2 regions of the Nocardioides sp. NPDC087217 genome follow, and region 1 is predicted to be linked to the other one. Evidence: riboswitches for the same ligand, from Rfam matches in the RefSeq annotation. Region 1 holds a riboswitch; the other holds the start of a gene.

The links. Region 1 has a riboswitch for S-adenosylmethionine ahead of ACIO3S_RS16665 (aminotransferase class V-fold PLP-dependent enzyme). Riboswitches for the same ligand answer to the same signal wherever they lie in the genome.
Region 2: linked by a shared signal. The riboswitch ahead of thrC (threonine synthase) and the one ahead of ACIO3S_RS16665 (aminotransferase class V-fold PLP-dependent enzyme) in region 1 are both predicted to bind S-adenosylmethionine.

What each region holds. Positions count from the first base shown of each region.
Region 1 is NZ_JBIUZB010000003.1:493,613-504,700, reverse strand. Features, by position in the region: gene leuS (leucine--tRNA ligase) at 1-302, opposite strand, end outside; gene ACIO3S_RS16690 (AAA family ATPase) at 871-3,615, shown strand; gene ACIO3S_RS16685 (MBL fold metallo-hydrolase) at 3,618-4,421, opposite strand; gene ACIO3S_RS16680 (alpha/beta hydrolase) at 4,431-5,261, opposite strand; gene ACIO3S_RS16675 (alpha/beta fold hydrolase) at 5,441-6,265, shown strand; gene ACIO3S_RS16670 (biotin/lipoate A/B protein ligase family protein) at 6,270-7,325, opposite strand; gene ACIO3S_RS16665 (aminotransferase class V-fold PLP-dependent enzyme) at 7,588-8,907, opposite strand; SAM riboswitch class IV at 8,951-9,064, opposite strand; partial or broken gene ACIO3S_RS16660 (penicillin-binding transpeptidase domain-containing protein) at 9,139-10,221, opposite strand; partial or broken gene ACIO3S_RS16655 (transglycosylase domain-containing protein) at 10,633-11,088, opposite strand, start outside.
Region 2 is NZ_JBIUZB010000004.1:290,172-301,259, forward strand. Features, by position in the region: gene ACIO3S_RS19515 (Gfo/Idh/MocA family protein) at 1-306, opposite strand, end outside; gene ACIO3S_RS19520 (trehalose-6-phosphate synthase) at 334-1,815, opposite strand; gene ACIO3S_RS19525 (DUF3263 domain-containing protein) at 1,934-2,230, shown strand; gene ACIO3S_RS19530 (LytR C-terminal domain-containing protein) at 2,231-2,749, shown strand; gene otsB (trehalose-phosphatase) at 2,842-3,696, shown strand; gene lon (endopeptidase La) at 3,866-6,190, shown strand; gene ACIO3S_RS19545 (isochorismatase family protein) at 6,259-6,810, shown strand; gene ACIO3S_RS19550 (GlxA family transcriptional regulator) at 6,807-7,730, shown strand; SAM riboswitch class I at 7,825-7,964, shown strand; gene thrC (threonine synthase) at 7,976-9,247, shown strand; gene ACIO3S_RS19560 (SGNH/GDSL hydrolase family protein) at 9,289-10,209, shown strand; gene ACIO3S_RS19565 (AMP-binding protein) at 10,255-11,088, opposite strand, start outside.

The DNA.
Region 1 (11,088 bases):
TCGTTGCGCTTGATCGCGGCGTTCTCGGCGGGCAGGCCGAAGGAGTCCCAGCCGATCGGGTTCAGGACGTCGAAACCCTTCAGCCACCAGTAGCGGGCCAGCACGTCGTGCAGCGCGGTCACCTCGGCGTGGCCCATGTGCAGGTCACCCGACGGGTAGGGGAACATGGTGAGCGCGTAGCGCTTCTCGGCCCCCTCGCGCTGGCCCGCCTTGAACGGCTCCAGCTTCTCCCAGATGGGGCGCCACTTGTCCTGCAGCTCGGTGACGTCGTACGTCGCGTGCTCGGCCTGCTCCTGCGTCATTGGTCTTTCGTCCTTGTCGAGTGTCGTGCGTCAAGACTGCTTCTGGAACGATCCCTAGAAATAAGAAGGGCCCCTCACATGGAGGGGTAGCCGCGTGACCGGGGTGTGTCCCTCAGGGTCAGCGCGGCTGCCTAAGAAGCAGGACAGACATCTGCATGTGTCCAGGGTAGCCGACCACCGCCGCCATCGTCATACGCAGCCCGGCCATACTCCCGCGCGCGGCGCCGGTGACAGGGTCGAAGTCCTCTAGAAAAGCACTTTCGATAGTCCATGAGTTCTGCCCTGCGGATCGACCGACAGAAAATATTGCCGGAGGGGCCTTCACCTATTGCGACGACAAGTTCGAGCGTGCCAAACTGGCGACGCTCCGCTGCTCGTGATGTCGGTCGTGAATGAGGACCCCCCCATCTCATCCAAGGAACGCTCCGAGCAGCGGAGTCCAAACTTCGGAGCCCCTGCGACCCGGTCGTAGGGGCTCTCGCATTCACGGCGCCGAGCCGGCACACCACCCGGGTCTCGTCCATTTGGGTCATGCGACACACCCTCCCCCGTAGCTAGCGTCGTCCTCGTGCAGAGCGCCCCCGAGCAGCACCAGGACGCCCTCGTCGGCCGAGACCCGGAGCAGGTACGCCTGGCCAGACTGCTGAGCCGTACACGGAACGGGAAGGGCGGGTCGATCGCCCTGCTCGGCGAGCCGGGCATGGGCAAGTCCGCGCTGCTCACCGCAGCCACCACGGGCACGAGCGTTCGGGTGATCAGGCTCGACGGCTACGAGTCCGAGTCCGACATGGCGTTCGCCGCGGTCCAGCGGCTGGTGACGTCGCTGCAGCCCGAGTGCGGGATGCTCCCGGAGCAGCAACGCCGCGCCCTGCTCGTCGCCTCGGGCGAGGCGGACGGACCGCCGCCCGACCGCTACCTGGTCGGCCTCGGGGTCCTCGGGCTGCTGGCCGCCGCGAGCAACGAGCACGGCATCGTCTGCACGATCGACGACGCCCATCTGATCGATCCGGAGAGCCTGGACGCGCTGGCGTTCGTGGCCCGCAGGATCGCGGTGGAGCGGGTCGCGGTCGTGTTCGCCGGGCGGGACGAGGCGGGCCTGGCCGAGCACCTCGGTGGCGTGCCCCAGCTCGCTCTGACCGGGCTGGACACCGATGCCGCCGTGCGGCTGCTGAACCGTGCGGCGGCGGAACCACTCCCGCCCTCGGTGGCCCTGGCGATCGCTCAGGCCACCGGCGGCAACCCGCTCGCCCTGATCGACCTCGCCGGCGAGTCGCTGGTCCACGAGCTGCCGGACCTGGGTATGGCCGGCGAGCCCGTCCCCGTCGGTCGCCATCTGGAGGCCCACTACGTACGCCGCGTTCGCCAGGCCGACCAGGCGGTCCAGACCTGGGCGCTGCTGGCCGCGGCGGACTCGACCGGCAACATCGACCTGCTCGCCGCGGCGGGGACGGACCTCGGCCTCACTCTCGACGACGCCGACCGCGCCGAGGTCGCCGGGCTCGTCCAGCTCACCCCGACCGTACGGTTCCGCCATCCCCTGGTGCGCTCGGCGGTCTACAACGCGGCCTCGGGCGTCGAACGACGCCGGGTCCACCGTGCCCTCGCGCACGCGGCCGACCGGGCGAACCTGACCGAGGCAGAAGCGTGGCACGCGGCCCGGGCCGTCGTCGGAACCGACGAGGAGGTCGCCGCACGGCTGGACCTGACCGCAGACCTGGCCGCCCGCCGCGGCGGCCTCGTCTCGTGTGCGCGTCTGCTCGCCCGTGCCGCCGAGCTGAGCCCGCCGGGAGAGGCACGTGCCGCACGGCAGGTCGGCGCGGCGGAGGCGGCGCTGGCCGTCGGCGCCGTGCATCTCTCCCAGCGGCTCGTCGACGACCTCGACGAGGAGTCCGCCGGCGCGGTCACCCGTGGCCGTGCGCTGATCATCCGCAGCGCGCTGGCGCTGCTGCGCGCCGAACGGGACGGGGTGATGGGCGGTTCGGCCGACCACCTGCGCGCCGCCGATCTCTTCCACGGACTCGACGACGTACGCGAGCAGGACGCCCTGCTCCGGGCCTTCGACCGATGTTCGAGCGCCGACCGGCTCATGACCGGCGTGACGCAGACCGAGCTGGGCCGGCGGATGCTCGCCGGCGCCGATCTGGACGGCCGGTGGTCGGTCGTGCTGCGCGGACTGGCCGCCGTGATCCTGGAGCCGTACGACACGGCGCACCCGAAGGTGCGCGCGGCGTTCGACGCCGTGCTCGCCCTGCCCGATGACGAGATCATGTACTTCGGCAGCGTCATCGCCGGTCTCGGTGGCTACCTGTGGGACGACGGGAACCGAGCCGCCGGCCTCGACCGCGCCGCACGGGCCGCACGCGACCGAGGCGCCCTGCTCGTGCTCGACACGCTGCTGTGGATCATGGCGCTCTCCGAGGTCTACGGGGGCTCCCTGCACCGGGCCGGCCGCTGCGTTGAGATGCATCGAGAGGTACGGGTCGCGATGGGCTATGAGGACGCGAACGTGCCCAACGTCGCGGTGATGGCCTGGTCCGGCGAGCCACGCGAGCTGGTGGCGGCGCTCGCCGACGGCGCCGGAGCGATCGGCTTCGGCGGAGTCCGGTCCTCGGGGATCGAGGGGCTGGTCGCGCGTGACCTCGCGGACCGGCGCTACCAGGACGCCTACCAGCGCCACAGACCGCTGGTCGAGGACCCGTTCCTCCAGGTCACCCCGATCTGGTACGCCGACTTCGTCGAGTCAGCCGTACGCTCCGGCCATCCGGACGTTGCACGGCGGGTCGCCCAGGACCTGGCGAGCCGGGCGGCGGTGAACGGCATGCCCTGGTGCGAGGGAGCCGCCGAGCGCGCGCTCGCCCTGGTGAGCACCGACGACGAGGCCGAGGCCCACTACCTCGCCTCGGTCGCGGCCCTGCACAAGACGCTGGCCGAGACCGAGCTCGGCCGGTCGTACCTGCTCTACGGCGAATGGCTCCGTCGCGTCCGGCGCCGTCGCGAGGCGGCCGAGCAGCTCCGCCTCGCGCTGCGGCACCTGCGCCACAGCGGCGCCGAGATCTTCGTCCCACGAGCTCTCGCCGAGCTCGAGGTTCTCGGCGTCCGGACCGACGTCGTGGACGCCGAGGTGGACCCGCCGCTGGAGCTCACCACCCAGGAGCACACGATCGCGCGCCTGGCCGCGTCCGGGCGTACCAACGCCGAGATAGCCGCCAACCTGTTCATCAGCCCGAACACCGTCGACTACCACCTGCGGAAGGTCTTCCAGAAGCTCGGCATCTCCTCTCGCCGGCAGCTGGCGGACCGTCTGGGCACCTAGGTCTACACCGGCAGCCGGAGCGGCAAGCCCGGCGTCGGCCAGCGGAAGCGGTCGGCGATCCCGGGCGGAGCATCGGCCAGGTCGGCGAGGATCCGGTCCTTCCCCTGACGAAAGTGCGACCAGCCCTCGTAGTGCACCGGCACCACCGTGACCGGGTCGAGCAGCCCGCACAGCTCGACCGCTTCCCGCCCGCCCATCGTGTAGGCGAGCGGGCCGGTCACCGGGAACCCGACACGCCCCAGGTGCAGGACCGCGGTCCCGACGTCGACCCGGGTCGCGACCTCGCCGATACCCCCGTAGAGCACCGTGTCTCCCGAGACCCAGACGGCTCCGTGCTGTTGCCCCTCCCAGGTCAGCGAGAAACCGATGACGTCGCCGACGATCGGTCTGCTGCCGAGGAAACCATGACGCGCGGGAGTCGCGGTCACCGTGACCGTCGGACGTCCCGGCGCCTGCAGCACCGTGGTCTGCCACGGCCGCAGACCCCTCACCGCCCGGACCAGGCCCGACCTGGAGAGCCTGACCGCGCCCGAGGCGGTGGTGGCCACGACCCCGACATCCGGCAGCAGCGCGCGGCCAGCGTCGTCGAGGTTGTCGGCGTGATGGTCGTGGGTGAGGAGGACGGCGTCGATGGGGCCGATCTCGGCAGCGAGGACCGCAGGGCCCGCGATCTTCCGCGAGGACGTACCCCAGCCGAACCTGTACGTCCGGCCGGGGGCGTCGAAGGTCGGGTCGGTCAGGATCCTCCACCCGGCCACCTCGAGCAGCGTCGTCGGTCCACCGACGTGAGTGAGCGTGAGGTCCATCGCGCGGCCTCAGGAGACAGTGGGCTCGGTCGCGCCCCGCTGCCCGGAGTTGGAGAGCGCCCACTCCAGCGCGTGGTCGGCGATCTCCTCCCACCCCGCACCCGCCACCATCAGATGCGGCCGGCCCTCGTACGTCTCGTGCTCGGTGACGGTTCCGGCGCCCTTGTAGTGCTTGGCGTTCGAGGCCTGCACCGAGGGCGGCATGATGTGGTCCTCGGATCCGGACAGGAACAGCAGCGGCGCGCGGTCGGCGTTCTTGAAGTCGACCCAGGCGCCCTGGTGACCGGGCTGGAAGTTCGCCAGCACGGAGTCGAACAGGACGCGTCCCGAAGCCGGGATGTGGTAGCGCTCGTAGAACGCCAGCGACTCCTCCTCGGTGTAGGTGTTGGTGAAGGCGTACTTCCACTGCTCGGAGTCGAACCCGACGGCGCGGTGATGGTTGGCCGGGTTCTTGAGCACAGGGAAGACCGAGCGCAGCTGGCTCCACGGCGTGGCCCGGACACCCTCGGTCGGAGCGGAGTTGAGGACGACGCCCGCAGCTCCGTAGCCGTGGTCCATCACGACCTGCGTGAACGCCCCGCCGGCCGAGTGGCCCATGATGATCGGTGCGGTGTCGAGCGTGTCGAGGAAGGCCTCGAGGTGGGAGACGATCGCCTCCAGGGTGAGGTCCGCGATCGGGGTCGGGTCGGCGCGGAGGGCCTCGACCTCGACCTCGAAGCCGGGGTAGGCAGGAGTGTGCACGGTGAAGCCCTTGGCCTCGTACCGGGCCTTCCAGTGTTCCCACGACCGGGGTGTGACCCAGAAGCCGTGTATCAGGACGATGGTGTCGGGGGTGCTCATGTCAGGTTCCCTTTCCAGTGCTGGGGCTGCGGCGCTCCGATCGTCCATCGCGTCGCGATGCGTCCGGACCACGTGGACCGCGTAGTCCCGCGGGACTACGCGGTCCACGTGGTCCGCCGAGCCCGATGGCCGCGCGAGGCTTGCCAGGACAGAGCCCAACCGACCGTGGGAGGAAGCCGATGCCTTACATCACCGCCGACGACGGCGCCCAGATCTTCTACAAGGACTGGGGCGACAGCGGAAGCCCCGTGCTGCTCAGCCACGGCTGGCCGCTCAACTCCGACGCCTGGGAGGCCACCGCGCTCTTCCTCGCGCAGCACGGCCACCGAGCCGTTGCCCACGACCGCCGGGGCCACGGCCGCTCCAGCCAGACCTGGTCGGGCAACGAGATGGACACCTACGCCGACGACCTCGCCTGTCTGATCGACGCTCTCGACCTGAGCGACCTCACCCTCGTCGGGCACTCGACGGGCGGCGGTGAGATCGTCCGGTACGTCGGCCGGCACGGCACCGGCCGCGTCGCCGGGCTCGTCCTGGTCTCGGCGGTGCCGCCGCTCATGCTGCGGACCGAGGACAACCCCGAGGGGCTACCCATCGAGGTCTTCGACGAGATCCGGGCCGGGGAGCTGGCCAACCGGGCCCAGCTCTATCGCGACCTGGCCGACGGGCCGTTCTTCGGCCACAACCGGAACGGCGATGTTCCGCAGGGCTTCCGCGACGCCTTCTGGCTCCAGGGCATGGCCTCCGGGCACCGTGGCGCCTACGAGTGCATCGCGGCCTTCTCCGCCACCGACTTCCGGCCCGACCTGGCCAAGATCGACGTGCCGACGCTGGTCGTGCACGGCGACGACGACCAGATCGTGCCGATCGACGTCGGGGGTCGCCGCTCGGTCGAGCTGATCGACGGCGCGGAGCTGAAGGTCTACGAAGGATCCAGCCATGCCCTCCCGGACACCGATCGCGACCGTCTGCACGCCGATGTGCTGGCCTTCATCGACCGCTGACGGCCTACGGCACCCTCGCGCGCCAGGCCGGGGTCCCGTGCTTGCTCTCGACCAGCGCCGCGGCCTCGTCGATCGTGGCCTGGTCGAGACCGACGTACGCCGCGCCGAAGCTCTGCTCAAACTCCGAGAGCAGCGCGTCGATGACCTTCTCGCGGCTCAGCCCGGTCTGGGAACGGATCGGGTCGACGCGCTTGGCGGCGCTCCGGGTGCCCTTGTCGGACATCTTCTCCCGGCCGATCCGGAGCACTTCGAGCATCTTGTCGGCGTCGATGTCGTAGGCCATCGTGACGTGGTGCAGGACGCCGCCGGGGATCCGCTTCTGGGCGGCGCCGGCGATCTTGCCGACCGGCGAGGCGATGTCGTTGAGGCCGGCGTAGGCGGCCTCGATGCCGACGCCGCGCAGGCCGCGCAGCACCCACTCGTCGAGGAAGGCGTACGACTCCTGGAAGGACATGCCGGCCACGAGCGTGTCGGGGACGGCGAGGCTGTAGGTGATCGTGTTGCCCGGCTCGATGAACATGGCGCCGCCACCGGAGATGCGGCGTACGACCTCGATGCCGTGACGCTCGGCTGCGGCCTCGTCGACCTCGTTGGAGATCGACTGGTAGCTGCCGATCACGACCGCGCTGCTGGCCCAGTCCCAGAACCTCAGGTTGGGGGCGCGGCGACCCTCGGCGACCTGGCGGACGATGACCTCGTCGAGCGCCATCTGCATCCGCGGCGACAGCGGCCCGGTCTCGACGATCTCGAGGTCGAGGTCGTCCCAGGTCGTGGCCCGGCCCAGCGCCCGCAGCACCGTCAGGGCGACGTCGCGGGTGCCGAAGCCGACCAGCTCGGCATCGCGGGCGGCGACGTCGAGCACCGCGGTCAGCTGGTCGAGGGAGACGTCGACGGACTGCCCCTCCAGCGCCTCGGTCAGCCAGCCCAGCGCCTCGTCGGGCTCCAGGAAGAAGTCGCCCGAGAGGACGACGTCGATGATCGTGTCAGCGGAGACTGTCGCGTCGACGACGACCAGCTTGCCGCCGCGTACCTTCCGCTCGCCATGCACTCTTTCACTCACAATTTCTCAACACCGCGAGCGCCCCGAATCATCCCGTCGAGACGTCACCCCGGTCGACCGAGACGTCACTCCGGTCGGCCGAGACGTCGCCCCCGTCGGCCGAGACGTCACCAACTGCCCACTCGGCCGACGTAACTGCCCACTCGGCCGACGTAACTGCCCACTCGGCCGACGTAACTGCCCACTCGGCCGACGTAACTGCCCACTCGGCCGACGCAACTGACGTTTCGGCCGACCTACCTGACGCCTCGGCAGGCGTTCCTCAGACGGCGGCGCCGCAGGAGCCGGCGGTGTCGGCGAGACGGGTCAGGCCGGCCGGCCCGACGAGCGGGCGCGGGTCCTCGGCGAGCGTCCAGGCCCCGTCGACGAGGACGTAGTCGCCTCGGACGTCACCCACGAGAAGAGCACGTACGCCGGCCACCAGCCGGTCCACGTCGGCGACCGAGGTGCCGATCCCGATGCTCGCGCGGACCGCGCCGCCGGTGAGCCCGAGGCGCTTGAGGAGCGGCTGCGCGCAGAAGCGGCCGTCGCGTACACCCAGACCGTGCTCGGCGGAGAGGTAGGCCGCGACCCGGCCGGGCTCGATCCCGTCGACCGTGAACGTCGCGACCCCGACCGGCTCCTCGGAGTCAGGCCAGAGCCTCAGCACGTCGACACCTTCCAGCTCGGACAGGCCGGCCACGAGACGCCCCCTCAGTGACGCCTCGTGGCGGTCCAGCTCGGCGGGCTCGAGGCCACCGAGAGTCGTACAGGCAGCGGCCAGCGCGGCGGCGCCGATGACGTTGGGCGAGCCGCCCTCGTGGCGTGCGGGGGCGGGCTGCCACGTCGTCTCGCCCACCTCGACGTCATCGACGGCCCCTCCCCCGGCGAGGTAGGGGGTGCCGACGTCGAGCCAGTCGCGGCGCCCGACCAGGGCGCCGGCGCCGTAGGGGGCGTAGAGCTTGTGGCCGGAGAGGACGACGTAGTCGGCGCCGGTGGCGGTGAGCGAGAAGTGGCGGTGGGCGAGCAGCTGGGCGCCGTCGACGAGGACCCGGGCGCCGTGGGCGTGGGCAAGGGTGACGATCTCGGCGACCGGCAGCGCCTCTCCGGTGACGTTGGAGGCGCCGGTGATCGCGACCAGGGCGAAGCTGTCCCGAGCCAGCTCACCGGCGAGGGCGTCGATGGTGCCGGCGAGGGTGTCCCGGCCGGCGACCACGGTGACGCCGGCCTCGACGCGGCGCCACGGGAGCAGGTTGGCGTGGTGCTCGATGTCGAGGACGAGCACCCGGCCGGGTACGCAGCCGGCCAGCAGGTTCACCGAGTCGGTGGTGTTGCGGGTGATGACGGTGACGTCGTCCTCGCGGGCGCCGACATAGGCGCCGATGGTCGCGCGCGACTCCTCGTAGAGGGCGGTCGAGACCTGGGACAGGTAGCCGGCGCCGCGGTGCACCGAGGCGTACCAGGGCAGGACCTCGGCAACCCGGTCGGCCACGCTCTGCAGCGCCGGCGCCGAGGCGGCGACATCCAGGTTGGCGTACGTCGCGGTCGTTCCGTCCAGCAGCGGGACCTGCGTGTTCGAGCCGACGAGCGGAAGCAGGGACATGGGGGCACCCTTCGGGTCATGGCTCCCCAGGGCTGCCCGGCGAAGCACGCGCTTGCCCGCGCCGCCTCGGCGCGGGCCTGGTCGTCACCCGGAGCACCCCACCGCGTGGGAGGGTTGCCCGCCAGCAAGCCGGGGCTTCGCGCTGGCAGTCGTGACCTTCGCCGACGATGGTGCCGGAGACCGCCTGCCCTCTCCAACTCGTCGTCTCGATCCGTGGGCACGGATCTCACATCACGGACGACCTTCCCAAGGGTTGCCGCCGCCTCCCCAGCCGCCCTCGCCGTCACCCTCGCAGGTGCCGAAGAACTCCGAGACCGGGTCGCACTCCTCGCCGTCGTCCTCCTCCTCCGGCGGCGCGGGCGGAGCGATCAGCTCCTCCTCGTGCCCGGACTCGGGATCCTGGCCGTCGACGTAGACGGGCTCGGGGAAGTTCTCGACCTCCTTGCCCTCCATGGCCTTCGCCATGATGGCAGCCCAGGTCTCGGTGGGATAGTCGGCACCGAAGTAGGACGGCATCCAGCCGCCGTCGAGCTTCCCCTCGCCGTTGCCGCGCGAGTAGCGCACGGCGGTGGCGATCTGCGGGGTGAACCCGACGAACCACGACGAGCAGACGTACTGCGCGCTGGTGCAGGTGCCGGTGCCGGTCTTGCCGGCTACAGGGCGGCCGATGCTCTGGGCCTTCTGACCCGAGCCGCTCTGCACCACGCCCTGCATCGCGTACGTCACGTCGGCGGCGATGTCCTCGGAGATCGCGTGCCGGGCGTTCTTCCGGCCGTTCCAGCTGTAGAGGACGTTGCCGGCGCGGTCACGGACCTTCTTCACCACGTGTACGTCGTGGCGGTAGCCGCCGTTGGCGATCGTGGCGTAGGCGTTGGCCATGTTGATCGGGCTGACGTTGGCGCGGCCGAGGGCGATCCGGTCGTCGGTCTGGTGGTCGAAGTCGGTGGTGGTGCTGGGGATCCCCGGGAACTTCGGGTCCGCCTTCGCCGGGGCGACCCCCGCGGCGACCGCGGTGTCGTAGATCGCCTTGCGGCCCTCCTCGGGGCCACCCATCGACTCGGTCATGTCGATGTAGGCCGTGTTCACCGACTGCTCCATCGCCTTGAGCATGGTGATGTGCTGGCCGTAGTCCATCCCGTCCGCGATGCCAGCCTGCTCACCCTCGTTGACGACCTCGGAGCCGGCGTAGGTCGTGAACGGCGAGTCACCGGCCCACGTCGAGTTCAGCGAGTAGCCCTTCGCGATCGCCGCTGCGGTGGCGAAGGCCTTCATCGTCGACCCGGCGTGACCACCGGTCGCGGCCCAGTTGTGCTGGCTGTCGAGGTAGTCCTGGCCACCGTAGAAGCCGAGCAGCGCACCGGACTCGACATCGACCGAGGCGGTCGCCACGTGCAGGGCGTTCTTCTGCTCGGGGTCGCCCTTGACGTACGCCTTCCGGTTCTTCGGCTTCACGGTCTTGGCCGCGGTCGCCGACGCCTTCATCACCTTGGGCGAGAGCGTCGCGGTGATCCGAAGGCCACCGCTGTCGATCTTCTCCTCGGTGAACAGGGGCTTGCCCTGGGCATCGGTGAGGCCGAGCAGCTCGGCCTTGATCATGGTGAGCGCGTGGCCGCGCTGACCGCCGAGCCGGCTCGGCACCGTCTTCGCGGGGAACTTCGGCAGCGCGTCCTTCACCTTGTCGGCGTCGGCCTGCTTCAGGTAGCCGAGGTCGACCATGCCGGAGAGGACGTACTGGTAGCGGCCGAGCAGCTTCTCCTCGCCACGGAAGGTGCTGCTGGCGGGGTCGAAGCCGGCGGGGTTGTTGAGGATGGCCGCGAGCGCGACCGTCTCCCGCAGCGACAGGTCCTTGGTGGACTTCGCGAAGTAGGCCTTCGCGGCCGCCTCGATGCCGTAGGCGCCGCGGTTGAAGTAGATCGTGTTGAGGTAGTCGGTGAGGATCTGGTCCTTGCTCTTCTGCCTGGTCAGCTTCAGGGCGATGACCGCTTCCTTCAGCTTGCGCGAGTAGGAGCGCTCGGCGCTGAGGTAGTAGTTCTTGACGTACTGCTGGGTGATCGTGGAGGCACCGCCCGAGGTGCCCTCGGTCGTGTTGGAGAAGGCGGCCCGCACGATGCCCTTCACGTCGACGCCGCTGTTCTCGTAGAAGGTACGGTCCTCGGCGGCCACCACGGCGTGCTTGACGGT
Region 2 (11,088 bases), on a different contig from region 1:
CTCGCACAGCACGTGCTTGCCGGCCTCGAGCATGAGGGTGGCGTGCTCGAGGTGGTGGGAGTGGGGGGAGGCGACATAGACGACGTCGACGTCCTCGTCGGCGGCGAGCTCCTCATAGGAGCCGTGCGCGCGGACCGGGCCGTTGGCGGCGTACTCCTTCGCGAACGTCTCCGCGGACTCCGTGCTCCGGGAGCCGACGGCCGCGAGCCGGCCGTCGGGGACGAGCATCAGATCGGTGGCGAGGGAGTGGGCGATCCGGCCGGTGCCGAGAATTCCCCACCTGATCGGGTCAGAGTTGGTGGTCACGCGACGACTCTAGCCACCTGGCCGGCCTCAGTGGGCGTTGGGCGGAAGCACATTCTTGGTATGGCTGCCCTGGACCGCCGCGAGCTCCTCGAGGAAGGTGTCGGCCCAGTGGCGTACGTCCTTGGAGGCGACCTGCTTGCGCATCGCCCGCATCCGGCGGGTGAGCTCCTTCGGCTCGGCCTTGTACGCCTCGAGCAGCGCGGCCTTCATCCCGTTGATGTCGTAGGGGTTCACGAGCCAGGCCTGGCGCAGCTCCTCGGCCGCGCCGGCGAACTCGGAGAGCACGAGGGCGCCGTCGTTGTCGTAGCGGCAGGCGACGTACTCCTTCGCGACCAGGTTCATGCCGTCGCGGTAGGGAGTGACGACCATGATGTCGGCGGCGCGGTAGAGCGCGGCCATCTCGGCACGGGGGAGCGAGGTGTGGAGGTAGGAGATCGCGGGACGGCCGATGCGGCCGAGATCGCCGTTGAGCCGGCCGACGAGGCGGTCGATGTCGTCGCGCAGCTTGCGGTACTGCTCGACGCGCTCGCGGGAGGGCACCGCGACCTGGACGAAGATCGCGTCCTCGACGTCGAGCTCGGTGTCGCGGAGCATCTCGCCGTAGGCACGCAGCCTGGCGTAGATGCCCTTGGTGTAGTCGAGCCGGTCGACGCCGAGCAGGATCTTCTTCGGGTCGCCCAGCTGCTGACGGATCTCCTTGGCGCGCTGGTTGATGGCCTCGTCGTGGGCCATCTCGTCGAAGCCGACGAAGTCGATCGAGATCGGGAAGGCGGCCGCGTGCACGGTGCGCCCGTCAGGGAGATAGACCAGGTCACGATGGGTCTTGTGGCCGACGCGCTGGCGCACCAGGCGGACGAAGTTCTGGGCCGCCTGCGGCAGCTGGAAGCCGACCAGGTCGGCGCCGAGGAGGCCCTCGAGGAGCTGGCGGCGCCAGGGGACCTGCTGGAAGAGCTCGGCCGGCGGGAACGGGATGTGCAGGTAGAAGCCGATGCGTAGGTCGGGGCGGAGCTCGCGCAGCATCTGCGGGACCAGCTGGAGCTGGTAGTCCTGCACCCAGACGGTCGCGCCCTTCGCGGCGACCTCCGCGCACTTCTCGGCGAACCTCTGGTTGACGCGCTGGTAGCCGTCCCACCACTCGCGGTGGAACTCCGGCTTGGCCACGACGTCGTGGTAGAGCGGCCACAGGGTGCCGTTGGAGAAGCCCTCGTAGTGCTCCTCGATGTCCTGAGCGGTCATCGTCATCGGCAGCAGGTGGAGCCCGTCGTCCTCGAACGGCTCGAGGTCCTCGTCGGTGCCGCCGGGCCAGCCGATCCAGACACCGTCGTTGGCCCGCAGGACCGGCTCGAGGGCGCTGACCAGACCTCCTGGGGAGCGCCGCCACGCCTTCGTTCCGTCCGGCATCTCCACACGATCCACGGGGAGCCGATTGGCCACGATTACCAGGTCAGCCTGCACATCTCCGACTGTAATGGACCGGCGCCAGGTTCGGCGCCGAGTCGTTCCACCCATGCCTTCCGGCCCCCTGATGCGAATACCTGTCGAGTAACACGCCGGGAGGGTGAACCACAGCGGTGTAGTTCGGCGCGTTAGGGTGTGGTCAGATGCAGACGACACCGGGGGACGAGGAATGAGCGCTGTCAACGTGCAGGTCACAGGCCCAGGCGAGGACCCCGCGAGCCTCAGCGAGCGAGACAAGCAGATCCTCGACTTCGAGCGCCAGTGGTGGAAGTACGCCGGAGCCAAGGAAGCCGCTGTCCGTGAGGCGTTCAACATGTCCGCCACCCGTTACTACCAGGTGCTCAACGCTCTCATCGACAAGCCGGAGGCCCTCGAGGCCGACCCTCTGCTGGTACGCCGCCTGCGACGGCTCCGCGCGGCCCGGCAGCGTCAGCGCTCGGCGAGACGGCTCGGTTTCGAGGTCTGAATGACCGGCTGCGTACGTCCTTCGAAGGGTGAGCGTGGCGTCGCGCTCCCCACACCCGTCATCGCGCTGAGCGTGGTGGCCGTGGTCGCCGCGGTGATCATCTTCTGGATCACCGGTGGCGACGGAGACGAGGGCAAGGAGATCGCCCAGGCCGGTGGCAGCCCCTCGGCTTCGGCGTCGGCCTCACCGAAGGCGGTCAAGGCGGAGGAGAAGAAGCCGGCGAAGGCCGAGCCCTCGCCCGTCGACCGTGCCAAGGTCAGCGTCGAGGTCTACAACAACACCAACATCGCCGGCCTGGCCGGTGAGGTCGCGGCCAAGGCGACCACGGTCGGCTGGAACGTCGTCGGCGAGGACAACTGGATGGGCTCCATCCCGGAGAACACCGTCTACTACCCGAGCGAGATGAAGCGCGAGGGTCAACAGCTCGCGGACGACCTCGGCATCAAACGCACCCATGTGTCGGTCGAGGGCTCGATGAAGGGCGACCGGTTGACGGTGGTTCTGACCGGGGCTCTCTGAGCCTTTCCGGCCGTTTTCGAGGGTGTGTGATCTACCGCACGGCGGCGACCTCGCGGTCGGCTCCGAGGTGGTTGCCGTGTCACAGTTGAGGCATGGCCGAACTCCAGCCTGATGGCACCGCAGGAGAGCAGAAGTACGCCGCGATCGCGGCTGCTGCCGCCGAGACCCTCGTCGGTCTCGACTTCGACGGCACGCTCTCCCCGATCGTCGAGGATCCGGCTGCGGCTCGGATCCATCCGGACGCGGCCGCGGTCCTGATCGCGCTCGCATCCCGGGTGAAGGCACTGGCCATCGTCACCGGCCGACCGGCCGGGCAGGTCGTCGAGCTCGGCGGGCTGGCCGCGATCGCCGACGCGCTCGCGGAGGCGGGCAAGGAGCTGTACGTCTTCGGGCAGTACGGCAACGAGCGCTGGAGCGGTGCCGACCGGGTCGTCGTCGGCCCGCCGCCGCCCGACGGGCTGGCCGCCTTCGAGGCGGCGCTGCCGGAGGTGCTCGCCGCTCACGGGGCGCAGGACGCCTACATCGAGGAGAAGGGTCTCGCCGTCGGAGTGCACACCCGCCGGTTCCCCGACCCCGACGGCCTCGCCGCGCGCCTGCTTCCGCCGCTGACGGAGCTGGCCGGCGAGCACGGGCTCGTGATCGAGCCCGGCAAGCAGGTCATCGAGGTGCGCGCCCCCGGCATGCACAAGGGTCACGCCATCGACACGCTGATCTCGGAGGTCTCGCCCGGCGCGATCCTGTTCGGCGGTGACGACCTGGGTGACATCGAGGCGTTCGAGGCGGTCAGGGCCTGGGGAAAGACCACCGGGTCGGCGACGTTGCTCGTCTACTCCCACGCCGGGCCCGACCGGGGTCCGCTCGCGGATCTCGCCGATCTCGAGGTGCAGGGGCCGGAAGGTGTGCTGGAGCTGCTGGAGCGGCTGACGGCCGACGCGGCGGCGGTGTAACACGTCGTTCGTAGCACTACTCGCCCTATGAGAACGACCGGATAGTCGGTGTAACAGCGTGTTACACCTCGCGCCGTCCGCTGACAGCGAACACGATAACCGGAGGGAACATCCGGTTGCTCCCAGAAGTTGAGCCAATATCACTCAACTCTTCTAGGAGGGTCCGCAAATGGACAAGCTTCCTGTGCTGTTCGTCTCGGATGCCGTCGTCCTGCCGGGGATGGTCGTACCCATCGAGCTCGACGAGGCCGCGCAGGCTGCGATCGACGCCGCCCGGGCTGGCTCGGAGAGCCGGCTGCTGGTCGCGCCGCGGCTGGGGGACCGGTATGCGACGTACGGCGCTGTGGCCACGATCGAGCGCGTCGGCCGGTTCCGGGGCGGTGAGCCCGCGGCGGTGCTGAGGGCCGTCGGCCGCGCGAAGATCGGCTCCGGCGTGACCGGCCCCGGTGCTGCGCTGTGGGTCGAGGTCGAGACCGCCGCCGAGACGACCACGGAGCACGCGAAGGAGCTGGCCGAGGAGTACAAGCGGCTGGTCGTCGCGGTGCTCCAGCGTCGCGAGGCGTGGCCGGTCATCGACCAGGTCAACCGGCTCACCGAGCCGTCCGAGATCGCCGACACCGCCGGCTACGCGCCCTACCTCGACGACGAGGCGAAGCGTGAGCTGCTGGAGACGCCGTCGGTCGAGGAGCGGCTCGAGAAGGTCATCGCCTGGGCCAAGGACTACATCGCGGAGTCCGAGGTCAGCGACAAGATCGCCGAGGACGTACGCGAGGGCATGGAGAAGACGCAGCGGGAGTTCCTGCTGCGTCAGCAGCTCGCCGCGATCCGCAAGGAGCTCGGCGAGGGCGAGCCCGAGGGGTCCGACGACTACCGGGCCCGCGTCGAGGCCGCCGACCTCCCCGAGGCCGTACGCGAGGCCGCGCTGCGCGAGGTCGACAAGCTCGAGCGTGGTTCCGAGCAGAACCCCGAGACCGCCTGGATTCGCACCTGGCTGGACACGGTGCTGGAGCTGCCGTGGTCGGTCCGGACCGAGGACTCGACCGAAGTGGTCGCGGCTCGTGAGGTGCTCGACGCCGACCACCACGGCCTCGAGGAGGTCAAGGACCGGATCGTGGAGTACCTGGCGGTGCGGACCCGCCGTGCCGAGAGGGGCCTGCAGGTCATCGGTGGCCGTGGCTCCGGTGCCGTGGTGCTGCTCGCCGGCCCGCCAGGGGTCGGCAAGACGTCGCTGGGTGAGTCGGTCGCGCGTTCGCTCGGACGGAAGTTCGTCCGGGTCGCGCTGGGCGGTGTCCGCGACGAGGCCGAGATCCGTGGTCACCGGCGCACCTATGTCGGCGCTCTGCCCGGCCGGATCGTGCGGGCCATCAAGGAGGCCGGATCGATGAACCCGGTGGTGCTCCTGGACGAGGTCGACAAGGTCGGCTCGGACTATCGGGGTGACCCTGCCGCCGCGCTGCTGGAGGTGCTCGACCCGGCGCAGAACCACACCTTCCGCGACCACTACCTCGAGCTCGACCTGGACCTCTCCGACGTCCTGTTCATCGCCACCGCCAACGTGGTCGAGCAGATCCCGTCGGCGCTGCTGGACAGGATGGAGCTGGTCACGATCGACGGCTACACCGAGGACGACAAGGTCGCCATCGCCCGTGACTTCCTGCTGCCCCGGCAGCTCGAGCGCGCCGCGGTGACCTCGGAGGAGGCCACGGTCACCGACGACGCGCTGCGTGAGCTGGCCGCGAACTACACCCGCGAGGCGGGCGTACGCCAGCTCGAGCGGCTCATCGCCAAGGCGCTGCGCAAGGTGGCGACGCGGCTGGCCACCGGTGCGGAGCACGTCGAGATCGGCCTGGACAACCTCAAGGACCTGGTCGGACGGCCGCGGTTCACGCCGGAGTCGGCAGAGCGTACCTCTGTCCCGGGGGTCGCCACCGGACTGGCGGTGACCGGGCTCGGTGGGGATGTGCTCTTCATCGAGGCGTCCGCGGCCGAGGGGCAGACCGGCCTCAACATCACCGGTCAGCTCGGCGAGGTGATGAAGGAGTCCGCGCAGATCGCGCTCTCCTTCGTCCGCTCGCACGCCGCTGAGCTGGGCGTCGACCCGGCCGTGCTCGACCGCTCGCTCCACCTCCACGTGCCCGCGGGTGCGGTCCCCAAGGACGGCCCGAGCGCCGGCATCACGATGGTCACCGCGCTCACCTCTCTCGCCACCGGTCGCCCGGTGCGCAGCGAGGTCGGCATGACCGGTGAGGTCTCGCTCTCCGGGCGGGTGCTACCCATCGGCGGCCTCAAGCAGAAGCTGCTCGCAGCCCAGCGAGCCGGCCTGACCGAGGTCTTCGTGCCTCAACGCAACGAGCCCGACCTGGACGAGGTCCCCGACGAGGTGAAGCAGGCCCTGAAGATCAACCTGGTGAGCGATGTCAGGGATGTCGTACGCGGCGCCCTCGCGCCTGCCGAGGGAGAGGCCACCACGCAGAGCACGGTTGCCGCTGCCTGACCGGATCGTTCCGGATGCTGCCCGCTTGATGCCTCGTGCGTCGAGCGGGCAGCTCGCACACTGGGGGCATGAGCAACCGAGCCCTTCTCGTCATCGACATCCAGGAGTCCTTCCGGCAGCGGGAGGTATGGCAGCAGACTCTCCACCCCGACATCGCCGACCGCGCCGACCGGCTGGTGAGCCTCGCGCGGGCCGCGGGCGACCTGGTGGTCTGGGTGCTCCACACAGAGCCCGGCAGTGGCGGCGTCTTCGACCCGGAGTCGGGCCACGTCCGCTACCTCGACGGGCTCAGCGGCCCCGAGCCGGGCGATGTCGAGCTGCGCAAGACCGCCCACAACGCCTTCACCACGACCAACCTGCAGCAGGTGCTGACCGAGCGCGGGATCACCGAGCTCGTGGTGTGCGGGATCCGCGCCGAGCAGTGCGTCGAGACCACCGCGCGGGTCGGCTCCGACCTCGGCTACCGGGTCACCTATGTCGCCGATGCGGTCACCACCGAGCCGCTGGGCGGGCTGTCGGGCGAGGAGGTCGTCGAGCGTACGAAGCTCGTGCTCAGCGGCCGGTTCGCGGAGATCGCGACCATCGATGATCTGGAGGCTGTGGCAGCATCTTCGGCATGACGACCGGACGGACCACCGTCGCGTTCGTGCTGCTGCCCGGCGTACATCTGCTCGACCTCGCCGGGCCGGCACAGGCGTTCCACACCGCGGGCAACCTCGGACACCCCTACGACCTCGCGTACGTCGCGGGCGCCGAGCCGGGGGAGGTGCTCTCCGCACAGGGTCTGCCGCTGACGGCCACCACGGAATGGCCCGATCTCGATCCCGGTGACCTGCTCGTCGTGCCGGGCTGGCGAGCGGCGTACGACCTCGTCGCCGGCCCCCGGCTCAGCCGTGAGGCCGCCGAGCGGCTGCGTGCCCATCATGCGGCCGGGGGCGAGGTGGCCAGCGTCTGCGCCGGCGCCGACGCCCTCGGGCAGGCGGGCCTCCTCGACGGACGTCGCTGCACCACTCATCACGATCTCCAGGACGCGCTGTCAAGGCGCTACCCGAAAGCCCGGGTGGTGCGCGACGTGCTCTTCACCAGCGATGACCGGATCGTGACGTCAGCAGGCATCGCCAGCGGCATCGATCTGAGCCTGCACCTGCTCGCGGTGCGCCACGGACCGGCGCTGGCGGCTCGCGTGGCCCGCGACATGGTCGTCTACGCGCGACGCAACGGGGACCAGCCGCAGGAGAGCGTCCTGCTGCGCCACCGGAACCATCTCGACGACACCGTCCACCATGTGCAGGACGTCATCGACGCCCGGTTCGCCGAGCCGCTTCCGCTCTCCGCTCTGGCGGATGGTGCGGGGGTGAGCGAACGCACCCTGACCCGCGCCTTCGTCGCGGCGACCGGTCTGACTCCGCTCCGCTATCAGCAGGCTCTCCGCCGCGAACGGGCCGACCATCTGCTGGCCGCGGGCACCACGATGGAGTCGGCCGCTCGAGCGGTCGGTTTCGACGACGCCCGGATGCTGCGCCGCCTCCGAGCGCGCTGATCGAGGACCAGTCGGCGTCCAGATGGTGGACACTTGGTCCGCGGAGTGGAACCCGGGTGTGTTTCCGGCAAGTTGCCTGCCGTACGATCGGTATTGCTCATCGAGAGGGACTGAGGGAACGGCCCAGTGAAGTCCCGGCAACCGACCACGAGCCTCCTCCCGGCCATCGGGTAGGGCGTGGAGCAGGTGCTAATTCCGGCCCGGCGCGAGAGACGTGATCGGGGAAGATGAGGAGGAGGTTTCTCATGAGCGCTGCGACCACGGAGACGAAGGGCCTGCGCGAGGGCGCTTTCGGCAACGCCTCGGCGCTGTCGTGCCGGGAGTGTGGGCACCAGATCGAGCTCGGACCGCATTACGCCTGTCCGGAGTGTTTCGGGCCACTGGAGGTGGCCTATGACTTCCCGGCCGTGACCCGCGAGGAGATCGAGGCCGGACCCCGCAACATCTGGCGCTACAAGGCCCTGCTGCCGGTGCCCGACGACATCGAGCAGAGCCCCAACACCGAGCCCGGCTTCACCCGGCTGCTGGACGCGAAGAACCTCGCGCGTGAGCTCGGCATCGAGAAGATCTGGGTGAAGGACGACTCGACCAACCCGACCAACTCCTTCAAGGACCGCGTGGTCGCCTGTGCTCTGAGCGCCGCCCGCGAGCTCGACGCCAAGGTCTTCGCCTGCCCGAGCACCGGCAACCTGGCCAACGCTGTCGCGGCGGCGGGAGCGCGGGCCGGCATCCCGACCGCGGTCTTCATCCCGAGCAACCTCGAGCAGCCCAAGCAGGTCAACTCCGCCGTCTTCACCGACAACCTGATCGCCGTCGACGGCAACTACGACGACGTCAACAAGCTCGCTCAGGAGATCGCCGCGGAGGAGGACGGCTGGGCGTTCGTGAACGTCAACGTACGTCCCTTCTACGCCGAGGGCTCCAAGACGCTCGGCTTCGAGATCGCCGAGCAGCTCGGCTGGCGCCTGCCCGACCAGATCGTCATCCCGGTGGCCTCCGGATCCCAGCTGACCAAGGTCGACAAGGCCTTCAAGGAGCTGATCAAGCTCGGTCTGGTCGAGGAGAAGCCCTACCGGATCTTCGGCGCCCAGGCCACCGGCTGCAACCCGGTCGCGACCGCGTTCAAGGCTGGCGTCGACGCCATCCGCCCGGTCAAGCCCGACACGATCGCCAAGTCGCTCGCCATCGGCAACCCGGCCGACGGCATCTATGTCCTCGATGCCACCCGCTCCTCCGGTGGTGCTGTCGAGGAGGTCACCGACGACGAGATCCGCGCCGCGATCGTGCTCCTGGCCCGCACCGAGGGCATCTTCACCGAGACTGCCGGCGGCACCACGCTCGCGGTCACCAAGAAGCTCGTCGAGACCGGCGCGCTCGACCCGAGCCTGGAGACGGTGATCATCAACACCGGCCACGGCCTCAAGACGCTCGACGCGGTCAGTGGCATCGTCGGCCCCCGCGCCACCATCGCCCCCAACTACGACGCCTTCGAGGAAGCCGGGCTCTCCCAGGCGTAGGTTAATTTCGCGTTCACATCCGTGGGGTACACCTAAGGAATGTGAACACCACGAAGACGAGTGAAGAGGCCAAGTGGCTCGGCATGGTTGCCGCCACCGCTGGAGTCGCCGGCGCAGTCGGTGTGGTGGGTGCGGCGGCCGGTGCCGGGTTCGTGACGTTGCTGAAGAGACAGGCGGCGCACGCGCGCGACGTGATCGGCAAGCCGCTCGGCGAGGAGGCGATCGACGCCGACAAGGTCTACAAGAAGACCTACGGAGGTACGCCGGTCGAGCTCCTCATCCTCGGCGACTCGATCGCCGCCGGGCTGGGCGCGGAGACCAGGGGCGGCACCCTCGGGGCCCGGCTGGCCAAAGGCACGGCCAAGGCTCTGCTGAGGCCGGTGCGGCTGCGTACGGCGGCCGTGGTCGGCGCCGAGACGTCGATGGTCCCCGCGCAGCTCGAGTCGCTGCCGGAGGGCTACCGGCCCGACGTGGCGGTGGTCATCGTCGGTGGCAACGACGTCACCCACCGAGTGCCGCAGAAGGACTCCACCCGGGTGCTGGGGGAGGTCATCGACGCCCTGCGCGAGCGTGGTGCCGAGGTCGTGGTCGGGACCTGCCCGGACGTGGGCGCGGTCCGTCCCCTGCCGCAGCCGCTTCGCTCGCTCGGGCGCAGGATCGCCAAGCAGCTGGCCGACGGTCAGCGGGAGACCGCGCTGGCCAAGGGCGCCCACGTCGTCTCGCTCTCCGACGTGGTCGGCCCGTTCTTCATCACCAACCCCGACGAGATGTTCGCGATCGACCACTTCCACCCCAGTGCGATGGGCTACAAGCGCACCGCCAAGGCGATGCTGCCCTCCGTCCTCGCCGCCCTCGGGCAGATCCAGCAGGTCCCGTTCGGACACCACCTGCCCGAGCTCCCGCCCGAGGCGACCGAGCCGCCGGATCCTGACACGAACACCGGTCGAGTCGGCTCGTCGTAACGCGCTGACTCGGCGTCTGGCGGCGGGGCAGTTGCGCCGACTCGGCTACTTTTCGGCTGCCACGTCGTCTGGGCTCTTGCCGCCGGTGCTGAGCATGTCGGCCGTGAGGCCGGTGGCGGCGCGGTAGTCGACGGTCCCCGCAGGCGTACGCGGCACCGACTCGACCAGCAGGACGAGCTTGGGCTCGTGCGACTCCCCGAGCCGGTCGCGGGCGTGCTTGCGCAGGTCGGCAGCGGTGGTCTCGGTCGACGGGGCCAGCTGAACCAGCGCCGCGACCTGCTGGCCCCAGCGCGGGTGGGGCATGCCGAAGACGGCGGCGTCGACGACGTCCTCGTGGGCGAGGAGCACGCCCTCGATGGTCTCGGGGTGGATCTCGAGGTCACCGGTGCGTACGAGCGTGGCGGCCCGGCCGAGCAGTGTGATCGAGCCGTCCTGCTCGCGGCGGGCGAGGTCGCCGGGGAAGGTCCAGCGCCGGTTGTCGATCAGCTTGATCGCGGTGGCCGAGCGGGCGTTGTCCTTGTAGTAGCCGAGAGCCGACGGGCCGGAGCGGGCCAGCAGGCCCTCGACGCCGGGAGCCGCCGGGGTGAGGTCGGGGTTGAACACCTCCACCTCCGGGCCCACCATGAACCGCGCCTCGCCGGGCACGAGCGAGGATCCGTCGTCGGCGCGGGAGCCGGTGACGCCGGTCTCGAGGGTGCCGTAGGAGTCGACGATGACCCGGCGGGCGAAGGCGTTGCGCAGCGTGCCGAGGACGCCGTCGGAGAGCGGCGCCGCAGTGTTGGAGACCCCGGCGAGCGAGCGCAGCGGCCAGCGCTTCTTCCCGGTCAGCCGGGCGTTGGCCACCGGCCGCGCCTGGGCGTCGCCCAGCAGCGTGATCGC